One region of the Janthinobacterium sp. SUN033 genome, then DNA from elsewhere that is predicted to be linked to it. Evidence: predicted binding sites of a transcription regulator. Region 1 holds the regulator's gene; the other holds the start of a gene.
What was found. Region 1 encodes HrcA, which represses chaperone genes, less so after heat shock. Its sites were predicted from a motif close to TTAGCACTCNNNNNNNNNGAGTGCTAA; they were not measured.
Positions count from the first base shown of each region.

Region 2: the regulator HrcA is predicted to act here: its motif matches at 2,517-2,543, upstream of rpoH (RNA polymerase sigma factor RpoH).

Region 1 covers NZ_JAPQNV010000009.1:121,754-127,703, reverse strand. The annotation lists gene OX460_RS28320 (barstar family protein) at 1-10, opposite strand, end outside; gene dapB (4-hydroxy-tetrahydrodipicolinate reductase) at 19-828, opposite strand; gene OX460_RS28310 (outer membrane protein assembly factor BamE) at 848-1,471, opposite strand; gene fur (ferric iron uptake transcriptional regulator) at 1,668-2,099, shown strand; gene hrcA (heat-inducible transcriptional repressor HrcA) at 2,151-3,167, opposite strand; gene OX460_RS28295 (HAD family hydrolase) at 3,270-3,995, opposite strand; gene OX460_RS28290 (hypothetical protein) at 4,241-4,840, shown strand; gene OX460_RS28285 (DUF4369 domain-containing protein) at 4,877-5,458, shown strand; partial or broken gene mmsB (3-hydroxyisobutyrate dehydrogenase) at 5,645-5,950, opposite strand, start outside.
Region 2 covers NZ_JAPQNV010000007.1:64,779-70,728, forward strand. The annotation lists gene ftsY (signal recognition particle-docking protein FtsY) at 1-627, shown strand, start outside; gene OX460_RS25795 (ATP-binding cassette domain-containing protein) at 636-1,373, shown strand; gene ftsX (permease-like cell division protein FtsX) at 1,370-2,290, shown strand; gene rpoH (RNA polymerase sigma factor RpoH) at 2,702-3,601, shown strand; gene OX460_RS25810 (hypothetical protein) at 3,692-3,958, opposite strand; gene OX460_RS25815 (hypothetical protein) at 4,137-4,589, shown strand; gene OX460_RS25820 (antibiotic biosynthesis monooxygenase) at 4,593-4,940, opposite strand; gene OX460_RS25825 (cytochrome P450) at 4,937-5,950, opposite strand, start outside.

The DNA.
Region 1 (5,950 bases):
CAGTGGCCATGGTCTTCCTCAGTTCTTCAGCGACAGCACATCCTGCATGTCGAACAGGCCGGTGGGCTTGTCGGCCAGGAAACGCGCGGCGCGCAGGGCGCCGTGGGCGTAGGTGACGCGGCTGCTCGACTTGTGGCTGATCTCGATGCGCTCGCCGATGCCGGCAAACAACACCGTATGGTCGCCCACGATATCGCCGCCGCGGATGGTGGCAAAGCCGATGGTCGACGGGTCGCGTTCGCCCGTCACGCCTTCGCGGCCGTACACGGCGCATTCCTTCAAGTCGCGTCCCAGGGCGCCGGCCACCACTTCACCCATTTGCAGGGCCGTGCCCGACGGCGCATCGACCTTGAAGCGGTGATGGGCTTCGATAATTTCAATGTCGTAGCCTTCGGACAAGCTTTTCGCGGCCAGTTCCAGCAATTTCATGGTGACATTCACGCCCACGCTCATGTTCGGCGCGAACATGATGGCCGTCTTTTCGGCGGCGGCGGCAATGGCAGCCTTGCCAGCGTCATCGAAACCGGTGGTGCCGATGATCATCTTGATACCGTGCTCGGCGCAATACGCCAGGTGCTGCAAAGTGCCTTCCGGACGCGTGAAATCGATCAGGAAGTCGGCGTTCGCCAGTCCCTTCGCCAGGTCGGACTGCGTCAGCACGCCGGCCGGCTTGCCGAGGAAGGCGGCCGCATCCTGTCCGATCGACGGCGAACCGGCACGGTCGAGCGCGCCGGCCAGCACGGCGTCGGGCGCATTGCTGACCGCTTCGATCAGGATATGGCCCATGCGGCCGCTGGCGCCAGCGATGGCAATTTTCAGTTCAGTCATTTTATTCTCTTACAGCAACTTATTTGGTGGGTTCGGCAGCAGGTGCAGGCTCGGCGGCAGGCGCAGGCGTCACTTCCGGCTTGCTCACAGGAATGGCAGGAGCGGCATCGGCCGGCACGGGCACGGCGCTCGGCGCCACGGGCGACGGCACGGCGGCGGCTGGCGCGTCGGCCTTGGCGACCTTGGCGAACGGCGACGGACCGGCGATGCGGTCGATGTATTCTTTCTCCGTCGGCAAGTTACCGCCTTCGAAACGTTCAACCTTGCCATCCTTGCCGAAGTACACGACCACGCGGCTGCTGGTGGTTTCGCCACTGCCCCGTGCCAGGCGGAATGGATAATCCCAGCGGTCGGCATGGAAGATATCAGTCAGCAGCGAGGTGCCGAGGACGAAACGCACCTGGTCGCGCGTCATGCCCACTTTCAACTGGGCCAGCATCTCTTCGGAGACAAAGTTGCCTTGTTGAATATCAGGACGGTAGGGCGAGAAAAACCACATGAATTTTTGCAGCGGCGTAATGGTGGTCGTTTGTGCGCCCTGTTCGGGAACCAGTTCCTTGCCTTCTTTTTGAGCAGCTGCCGGCTTTTCGCCCAGGATGCCACGGTTGGCGCAGCCGGACATGGCCAGCGCGACACAGACCATGCCTGCCAAGACTGGTGCTCGAAATGGAATACGGTGCCAGAGAGATGGCAATACAGCCGGTGTTACGCGCATAAATGACCTCAATTGGATGAACAAAACGCCAGGAGTGACCGGCCCGCCAAAAAAAAGCATATTTTGGCACTCCCCGACAAAACGCTATATGATAAAGCACCTGACCCACATACGAGCAACAAACATGAGTAACAATCCTAGTGATCTCAAGGCAAGCGGCCTGAAAGCCACCCTGCCACGGCTGAAGATACTCGATATCTTCCAGAGTAGCCCGGTACGCCACCTGACCGCGGAAGACGTCTACAAGATTCTGCTGGCCGACAATATGGATGTCGGTTTGGCAACTGTCTATCGCGTCCTGACGCAATTCGAACAGGCCGGCTTGCTCAATCGCAACCATTTTGAAACCGGCAAGGCGATTTTCGAGCTCAACGAAGGCTCCCACCACGACCATCTGGTGTGCCTCGACTGTGGCCGGGTCGAAGAATTCTTCGACGAAGACATCGAAGTGCGCCAGCAAAAAGTGGCCGAAGAACGCGGCTTCAAGATCGCCGAACACGCTTTGGCCATCTACGGCAACTGCATCAAGACGGCTTGCCCGCACAAAACAGCCTGACCCAAGCCGGCCGTTTCCGCAAGGGAACGGCCGGCGCGCCAGGCAGTACGATCAATGATGGCTCAGCGCGCTTGACAGCAGCTTGGCCGTGATATCGACGATCGGAATGACGCGCTCGTAAGCCATGCGCGTCGGCCCGATCACTCCCAACGTTCCCACGATCTTGCCGTTGACTTCATACGGCGCCGTCACCACGCTCATCTCATCCATCGGCACCAGGTTCGATTCGCCGCCGATAAAAATCTGCACGCCCGTCGCCTTGCTCGACACGTCGAGCAGCTGCATCAAGCCCGTTTTTTGCTCGAACATGTCGAACATCTGGCGCAGCGAATGCATGTTCGACGACAGATCGCTCACGCTGAGCAAGTTGCGCTCGCCGGAAATCACCATGTCATCGCTATGGTCGGCCATCGCTTCGCTGCCCGCTTCCACGGCCGCCTGCATCAAACTGCCCATATCGTCGCGTAACTGGCGCAATTCGCCCTGCAGGCGCACGCGCACGGCATCGAAGGACAGGCCGCCATAATTCTGATTGATGTAATTGGCCGATTGCACCAGTTGCGCCGGCGTATAGTCGGCCTCCGTCAGCAATAAACGGTTCTGCACGTCGCCGCCGGGCGCGACGATGACGAGCAGGATGCGTTTTTCCGACAGGCGCAGGAATTCGATTTGCTGGAACACGGATTCGCGGCGCGGACTGAGCACGACGCCGGCAAACTGCGACAGCGACGACAGCATCTGCGCCGCGTTGGCGATGGTTTTTTGCGGTTGCGGCGTCTGCAGGCGCATGCGCGATTCCACCAGGTGCTCGTCCAGGTGCCGCACGGTCAGCAAGGTGTCGACAAAGATGCGGTAGCCGCGCGGCGTGGGGATGCGTCCCGCCGAGGTGTGCGGACTGGACACATAACCGAGCTCTTCCAGGTCGGCCATGATGTTGCGGATCGTGGCCGGCGACAGGTCGAGGCCGGAAATTTTCGACAAGGCGCGCGAACCGACCGGCAGGCCGTCGGCGATATATCGCTCGACCAGGGCTTTCAGCAGTGTTTGGGCACGTGTATCGAGTTGCATGGTGTTTTATTTAGGCAAGTATTTTGTTAAGCAAGCGGCAACGAAAGCGGCCGAACGTGCGTCAACAGCGCCTATTATGCACGTTCGCCCGGCCTGCGGCGATCAATCTTCCAGTTGCCCTTGCAACCACAGCAACAATTCATCAAAGTTGGCGCAGATGGCGTCGGGCTGCACGCCGGCGGCCAGGTGCGCATCGCTGCCCTTGCGGTTCATCCAGACGGCGCGCATGCCCGCCCCCTGCGCTCCCGTCACGTCGAAATACAGGTCGTCGCCCACATACACGGCTTCATGGGGCGCGACGTCCAGCGCGGCGCAAGCTGCCAGGAAGATGCTGGCGTCGGGCTTGGCCACGCCAAAATCGCTGGCGGCGATCGATACCTTGAAATGCTGCGCCAGGCCGATAATGTCAAGGTCCGCATTGCCATTCGAGATCGAACCGACCAGCATGCGCTGGCGCATCCAGGCCAGGCCCGGCAAGACGTCGTCATACGGCTGGACGCGGTTGCGCGCGGCCAGGAATTGCAGGATAGCGCCGTCGACCAGGGCGGGATCCTCGCCGGCAGCCTCGAAGGCGGCCAGCAGGCCCGCGCGGCGCAACTCGATCAGGTTGCCATGGAAATGCGGTTGTTCCTTGAGCATGGCCAGGCGGTGCTGGCGCAGCACCTCGATGGAAAACTGCCGCGCCACCTTGGGCGCATGCGTGGCCAGCCAGTCGTGCAGCAGGGTTTCCGCGGCGGCGATCACGGGCGCGATGGGCCACAAGGTATCGTCGAGGTCAAACAGGATGGCCTTGGGCGGCACGGCGGGTTTTACGGGGGCAAGGGACATGGGACTCACAATGGGATGCTGCGTCACGTTGCGCAGGGTGCGTCTATTGTCGCACCGATCGACGCCGCCGGCATGGCTGCGCCCCCGTGAAATGGGGCCGGGCCAGCGCTTCCCGGCGAAAAATTGTTACAGGGTGATACAAGGCAAGGTCATCCAGCTTGCCAGATAGACTAAAATAGGCGCCATTCCAATGCGGCGCCAGCGTCCGCGTTGCGCTACCCAACTTAATTCGTTTTGGAGAATGTATGAAAAATTTGTACCTGCGCTCGATGCTGGCGGCGGCTTGCGCCGTCACCCTGGCAGCCTGCGGCGGCAGCGGCGGCAACCTGTATCTGCAAGTCTCAGTCAGCGGCCTGGCCAAGGATGGCCTGATTCTCCAGAATGACGGGGAACGCTTGCCGGTTCCTGTGGGCCAGGGCACCGTCGTCTTCACCAAGCTGGTCAAGAACGATGACCGCTACAATATTACCATCGCGGAACAGCCCAAGGGCGCCGTTTGCACCATCGCCAATGGCGCCGGCAAGGCATCGAGCTATTCCGTGAACACGGCCTTGGTGAGCTGCACAACCAACAGCTACCCGCTGAATGGCACGATCACAGGCCTGACCGCCGATGGCTTGCGCCTGGTGATGGGCCCCAAAGGCATCACCCTGTCGGCTGGCGCCACCGCCTACACATTCACTTCGGTAGCTGACGGCGCCCCGTACGGTATTTCCATACTGGCTCAGCCAACGGGCCTGACGTGCCGCTTCCAGGGTTCAAAGAGTACCGACGCCAGCGATACGGTCGGCACGATGGGCTCTGCCGCCACGACCGCGGCCACACTTGACTGCACGCCGCAGTAATCCTTGCGATCCGTCACCTATTTTTTGGAGAAATACATGAAGTTATCCTGCTTGCGCCCACTCGCCGCGCTGCTGCTGACCCTGGGACTGGCCGCTTGCGGCGGCAAGGCCTCGTATGAGGTCGGCGGAACGATCTTTGGCTTGACCAATGAAGGGCTGATCCTGGCAAATGGCAGCGACACCCTCCCGGTTCCTGCGGGCAAAACGTCGTTCACTTTTATCAAGCGCATCGACTATGGCACCGACTACAACATCACCTTCAACAAACAACCGGCCCACATGACTTGCAGCATCAGCGGCGGTTCCGGCTCGGCTGGTCATTACATCAATATCAGCGCCGCTGTTACTTGCTTGCAAAACAAATATACCGTGGGCGGCACGATTTCCGGCCTGACCGTGGATGGCCTGGTGCTGATTAACGGTAGTACAATAACAACGGTGGCCAAGGACACCACGACGTTTACCATGGCCGGCCCAGTCGACTATGGCGACACCTATGCCGTCAGCGTCTCCGTTCAGCCGAAGGGTCTGCAGTGCGACCTGGCCCCAGGTACCGAAAAAGGCACCATGGGCGAAGGGAATGTAACGACGGTGAAGATCGCCTGCAAACCCGTCTGAGTTGCAGCAACGGTAGCCGCCAGGCGGCTACCGGGAAGAGATATCATGGAAATCTATAATTGATATTCCAAAGATAAATTGGAGTTATATGTGGCGATGCAGCATAATGCATCTGTCTCCTCCAACTCTTCCAAGAATTGGATTTAGCCCGCTTTTACCAGCGGGCTTTTTTTTGCCCAGAATTTCTCACGCGGGCTTATTCAAGCCCGGCTGCAACATCTGCACGATGCTGGAAAAATCCTGCTGCGCATAACCGGCTTGCGCATGCATCTGGTACATCTGCCGCACCAGGCCGCCCAAGGGCGTGGGCGCGTTCGCCGACAGGGCCGACTGCTGCGCCAGGCCCAGGTCTTTCAGCATCAGCGCCGTGCCAAAGCCGCCCGTGTAATTGCGCGACGCGGGCGTGCCATCCATGACGCCGGGCCACGGGTTATACACTTCCAGGGTCCAGTTGCGGCCCGAACTCTTGGCCATGATGTCGGACAACACTTT
Region 2 (5,950 bases), on a different contig from region 1:
TTCGAGCTGGGCCGCCACAAGCCGCTGGTGATGATGATTTCCGGCGTGAATGGCGCCGGCAAGACGACCACCATCGGCAAGCTGGCCAAGCACATGCAGTCGAATAACCAGTCCGTGCTGCTGGCTGCGGGCGACACCTTCCGCGCCGCCGCGCGCGAGCAGCTGATGGTCTGGGGCGAACGCAACAACGTCACCGTGATTTCGCAGGAATCGGGCGATCCGGCCGCCGTGGCCTACGACTCCGTGCAATCGGCGAAGGCGCGCGGCATCGACGTGGTCATGGTCGACACGGCGGGCCGCTTGCCGACGCAGTTGCACCTGATGGAAGAATTGAAGAAAATCAAGCGCGTGATCGGCAAGGGCATGGATGGCGCGCCGCATGAAACCCTGCTTGTGATCGACGGCAACACGGGCCAGAATGCCCTCACGCAAGTGAAGGCCTTCGACGATGCCCTGCAGCTGAGCGGCCTGGTGATTACCAAGCTGGACGGTACCGCCAAGGGCGGCGTGCTGGCGGCGATCGCCCGCGTGCGTCCCGTGCCCGTGTATTTCATCGGCATCGGTGAGAAAATTGAAGACTTGCAGCCTTTCGTGGCTGCCGAATTTGTCGAAGCGCTGCTAGGATAAGCCTATACATGATTGAATTTCAGCACGTCTCCAAGCAATACTCCGCCGACGCCGTGGCGCTCAGCGACATTTCCCTCAATATTGCCAAAGGCGAGCTGGTGTTTTTAGCGGGCCCGTCCGGCGCCGGCAAATCCACCTTGCTGAAAATGATCGCCGCCATGGAACGCCCCACGTCGGGCAAGCTGATCGTCAATGGCCAGGACATGGCGAAGATCAAGCCGGCCGGCGTGCCCTTCCTGCGCCGCAACATGGGCCTGATCTTCCAGCAGCAAAAATTGCTCAACGACCGCTCCATCCTGGCCAACGTCATGCTGCCGCTGCTCGTCGTCGGCGCCCACAAGACGGCGGCCGAACAGCGCGCGCGCGCCGCGCTCGATAAAGTCGGCCTGCTGGACCGCGCCATGGCGCGTCCCCTGTCGCTGTCTGGCGGCGAGCAGCAGCGCGTATCGATCGCGCGCGCCATCGTCAACCGGCCGCAGATCATCCTGGCCGACGAACCGACGGCCAACCTGGACCGCGCCAGCGCCAACAAGGTGCTCGACGCCCTGAAAGCATTCCACTCCGTGGGCGTGACTTGCCTCATTTCCAGCCATGACGAACAGATGCTCGACGCCGCCGCCCGCGTGATCCACCTGAAAAACGGCCAGCTGGTGGCCATCGACAAGGCCACGCAGGCGCCCGTGTTCGCGCCGCCCGATCCCGATTTCGCCCCAGGCTTAGATGACGGCGAAGGAGAACAGGCATGAGAGGCTGGTTCCGTCAACATCGCTTCGCCCTCGGTTCGGCGCTGATCCACTTGCGCAAGTCGCCGGGCGGCTTCCTATTGAACGTGCTCGTCGTCGCCATCGCCCTGTCGCTGCCGTTCGCCGGCTTGACCATGCTCGACAATGTCCGCCCCATGTCGGAACAGATGTCGGTCGACCCGGAAATCAGCGTCTTCCTGAAGATCGACACGCCGCGCGAGCAAGCCGTGGGCCTGGCCGGCGCCATGCGCAAGATTGTCGGCGAGCAAAAGGCGAAGATCGTCTTCATCCCGCGCGAACAGGCGCTGGACTCGCTGAAAAACAAAAATGGCCTGGCCGACGTGCTGAGTACCCTGGGCGACAATCCCCTGCCCGACAGCTATGTGCTGAAACTCGACGCCTTCAGCAGCGCCAGCGAAGCGCAGGATGTCGATGCCGTGGCGGAACAGCTGCGCCACTTGCCCGGCGTGGAATCGGCGCAAGTCGATTCGGCCTGGGTCAAGCGCCTGGCGGCCCTGCTGGGCGTGCTGCGCCTGGTGCTGCTGCTGCTGGCCATTACCCTGGGCGTGGCCGTGATCGCCGTCGTCTTCAACACCATCCGCCTGCAAGTGATGCAGCAGCGCGATGAAATCAGCATCTCGAAATTGATCGGCGCGACGGACACCTTCATCCACCGCCCCTTCTATTACACGGGCGCACTGCTGGGCTTGTGCGCCGGCGCGCTGGCCCTGGGCGCCGTGGCGCTGGCCTTGCAGCCGCTGAACACGGCGATTGCCGAGTTTGCCCGCCTGTATGCGTCCGAATTCCAGCTGGTGCCGCTGGCGCCGCTGCCGATGGCCGGCTTGCTGGCCGTCAGCGCCGGCCTGGGCCTGATCGGCGCCTTCCTGTGCGTGCAGCGCCACCTGGCGCGCCTGAACTGATCTTCTTTCCCATGGCGGCGCCTCCGGTGCCGCCATGCGCCCTCCCCATACTGCTGTTATCTTGATATTAAGCAAGTATTCTTAAGGTTCGCTTCAGCCAGAGGCCGTAGACTGGCTACGTTGTCGTGAAGCGGCCTGCAGCACTGTTCAGATCGCTATTCAGACATATTTATCAGGCATTCATTCGCCATAGCATTTAGGCTATCAGATCGATTAAATGTGCTGATTGGCACTCTCAAGCAGAGAGTGCTAATATAGGGACATACCAACAGCAGAACCGCCATGGACGCCAGATCAAGATGGTGCCGCGATCTGCAAAGTGCAAGACCGAATACGCAAAAACGACGATACAAGCTGCCACGTCGCGTGACGTGGCCAACTGGAACAAAGCAAGACTACGAGGGAGAAAACATGACTATGATGTCCGCAACGTCCGCATTGGTTCCGACCAAAAGTAATGCGCTGGGCCTCGGGTTCACTGGCAATCTGGGCAATATCGACGCCTATATTTCGGCCGTGAACCGCCTGCCCATGTTGACCCACGACGAAGAAATTTCGCTGGCGACACGCCTGCGCGAAAAAAATGACCTGGCCGCCGCGCAAGAACTGGTGCTGTCGCACCTGCGCCTGGTGGTCTCGATTGCCCGCGGCTACCTGGGCTATGGCTTGCCGCACGCCGACCTGATTCAGGAAGGCAATATCGGCTTGATGAAAGCCGTGAAACGTTTCGATCCGGACCAGGGCGTGCGCCTGGTGTCGTACGCCATGCACTGGGTGAAAGCCGAGATGCATGAGTACATCCTGAAAAACTGGCGCCTGGTCAAGGTCGCGACGACGAAGGCGCAGCGCAAGCTGTTCTTCAACCTGCGCAGCCACAAGACGGGCCTGGACGCGATGACGCCGAAGCAGATCGATGCGCTGGCCAAGCTGCTCGACGTGAAACGCGAAGAAGTGATCGAGATGGAAACGCGTTTGAGCGGCCGCGACATTGCGCTGGAATCGCCGACCGACGATGAAGACGACAAGTTTTCGCCGATCGCCTACCTGTCGTCTGAGCAAAGCGAGCCGACCAAGGTGCTGGAAGCGGAACAAGTGACGCGCCTGCAATCGGAAGGCCTGGAAACGGCCCTGTCCAAGCTGGACGCCCGTTCGCGCCGCATCATCGAAGCGCGCTGGCTGGCCAACGACGACGGTTCCGGCGCCACCCTGCACGCGCTGGCGGAAGAGTTCGGCGTATCGGCCGAGCGCATCCGCCAGATCGAAGTGGCGGCGCTGAAAAAAATGAAGGGCGCGCTGGCGGCCTACGTGTAATCGCCAGCAATGCCGCAATGTAAAAGGCGCCGCAAGGCGCCTTTTAGTTTTACTACTTGATGTTTATCAACAGATAAACATGGCAGCCCGTTAAGCTGCAGCCAGGCCCTTGCTGATCAATTCAGCAACGACTTCATTCAGATCCGCGCCGCGCTCCTTGGCCAGGGCCTGCAATTGCAAGACCAGATCGCTGTTCAGCTTGACGGCGAATGGCACCAGGCCCAGGGCCTGGTCGCGCTTGCGCTGTTCGCGGCGGTCGACGACCACCGCTTCCTTACCGAATGCACCGGCGCCGGGAACATTCATCTTTCCCATCAGTTTCTTGGCATCGCTTTTGGCCAGGTCGGTTTTTTTCATGGTTGTTTCCTGATTTTCAAAACAGCCATTCTACGCAGTAATCGGCGCGCCGCGTGGCTCGCGCCTCAATTCATCGGCAGCACGCCAATAGTGCGCCGGAAAAATATCATTTTGTTACTATCATTTTATCCCACGCGTGAACAAGCACGCCGGGGACGCACCACCTGAAAGGAAAAACATGTCTACTCTGAACCGCTCTTACCGCACCGTGCTGCTTCCCCTGTTCTTCGCCTGCCTGGCCATGCTGGCCGGCTGCGGCGCGGCCGGCAGCGCCGGCGACGCGGAAAACACGCCGCGCAGCGTCACCCACGTGCTTTCGCCGGGCGAACAGGTGGCCATCACGGCCACCGATACCCTGAAACTCGAACGCGTCAACGACAGCCGCTGCCGCAAGGGCGCCGTGTGCGTGTGGAAAGGCTACGTCAGCTACAGTTTCAGTTTGCTCAACAGCGCGGGCACGACCGACATCGTCCTGTCCGAGTCCATGCCCGGCGCCGCCAGTTCCGTCACCGTCAACCACCTGACGTTCACCCTGCTCGACGTCGACCCGGCCACGCCGCCGGCCCTGAATGCGGCCGAGCCCACCTACCGGGTCAAGGTGAAAATCACGCAGGGCGCGCTGCCCCGCTGATGGCTAGGCATCGTGGCGCCGCTGGCTGTCTTCGGGCGCCTGCTGCCGCTCCAGCATGCCGTAATCGCGCACGACGGCGGCGATGCGCAGCCGGTAATCGTCGAACACGCCGTGCCGGCCGGCCGATTGCGCCGCGCGGTGCGCTTCCAGCTGCCGCCACTGCGCCAGCGCCGCCTCATCGCGAAAGAACGACAGCGACAGCAGTTTGCCTGGCTCGCTCAGGCTGCTGAAGCGCTCGATGGAAATGAAACCGTCCACCTCATCGAGCAGGGGCCGCAGGGACGCCGCCAGGTCCAGATACTGCTGGCGTCCTGCGGCACTGGGCCAGACCTCGAAAATCACGGCGATCATGCGTTTGCTCCTTGCACAAACACGGGGATGCGGGCGTTCAGCGACGGCAGATAACGCCACGCCAGCGGCAAGCTTTCCAAAGCCCCGGCCCACGCCTGCAGGCAAGCCGTGGCGATGGCGAGCGCGATGGCCTGGCCCGGACAGGCGTGGCGGCCATGACCGAAGCCCGACTCCGCCTGGCCGGCGCTGGCCAGCACGACGAGAATCATCTGCCCGGCCGGCACGCGCACGCCATTGAACTCCGCGTCTTCCGCCGTGTAGCGGCGCGTGTTGTGGATGGCGGGATCGCGCAGGCTGACTTCGCGCAGCATGGCCGGCCATCGCTGCGGCGTGGCGCGCAGTTGCGGCAGCAAATCCGGCTGCGCGCGCAAGGCCACGATGGCATTGCCCAGCAAGCCGGCCGTGGCGTCGCACGTCTGCGACAGCAAGCCCACGAGGTTGGCCAGCACGCCGCCCGACGCTTGCCAAGCCAAGGCATCCGCCTCGGCCACGATGGCGGCCAGCATGCTGCCGGGCCTCACGTCGCCCTCGCGCAGCAGACGGCCAAAACTTTGCAGCAAGGCCTCGGCCGCCACGTGCGCACCGGCCAGTTGCTCGGCATTGCTCAGCGGCGACAGGCAGGCGACAAAAGCGCGCGTCCAGGCGGCCAGCGCCGGCCATTGCGCTGGCGCAAAGCCCAGCAAGTCCGCCATGGCGAACAGGGGCAGCTCAAAAACCGCGTCGTTCAGCTGCGCGGCGCTGCCGGGCACGCGGTCGCCGGCAAGGTGCAGCGCCCGCCACTGCAAGCGCGCCATATCCACCTGGCCCAGCGCGCGCGCCAACACCTGTTTCGGCACGGCATGCCGTTCGCCATCGTTCATGCGCACCAGTTCGGCAAAGATCGCGCCGCACGGCGTACCCGCCAGGTTGTGCGGCACGCCCAGGTCCGCTGGCCGCACGCGGCAGGCGGGATGCGCCAGCACGGCGCGCACGCCGGCCGCGCCCGTCGCCAGCCAGCAGTCGAGCTGCGC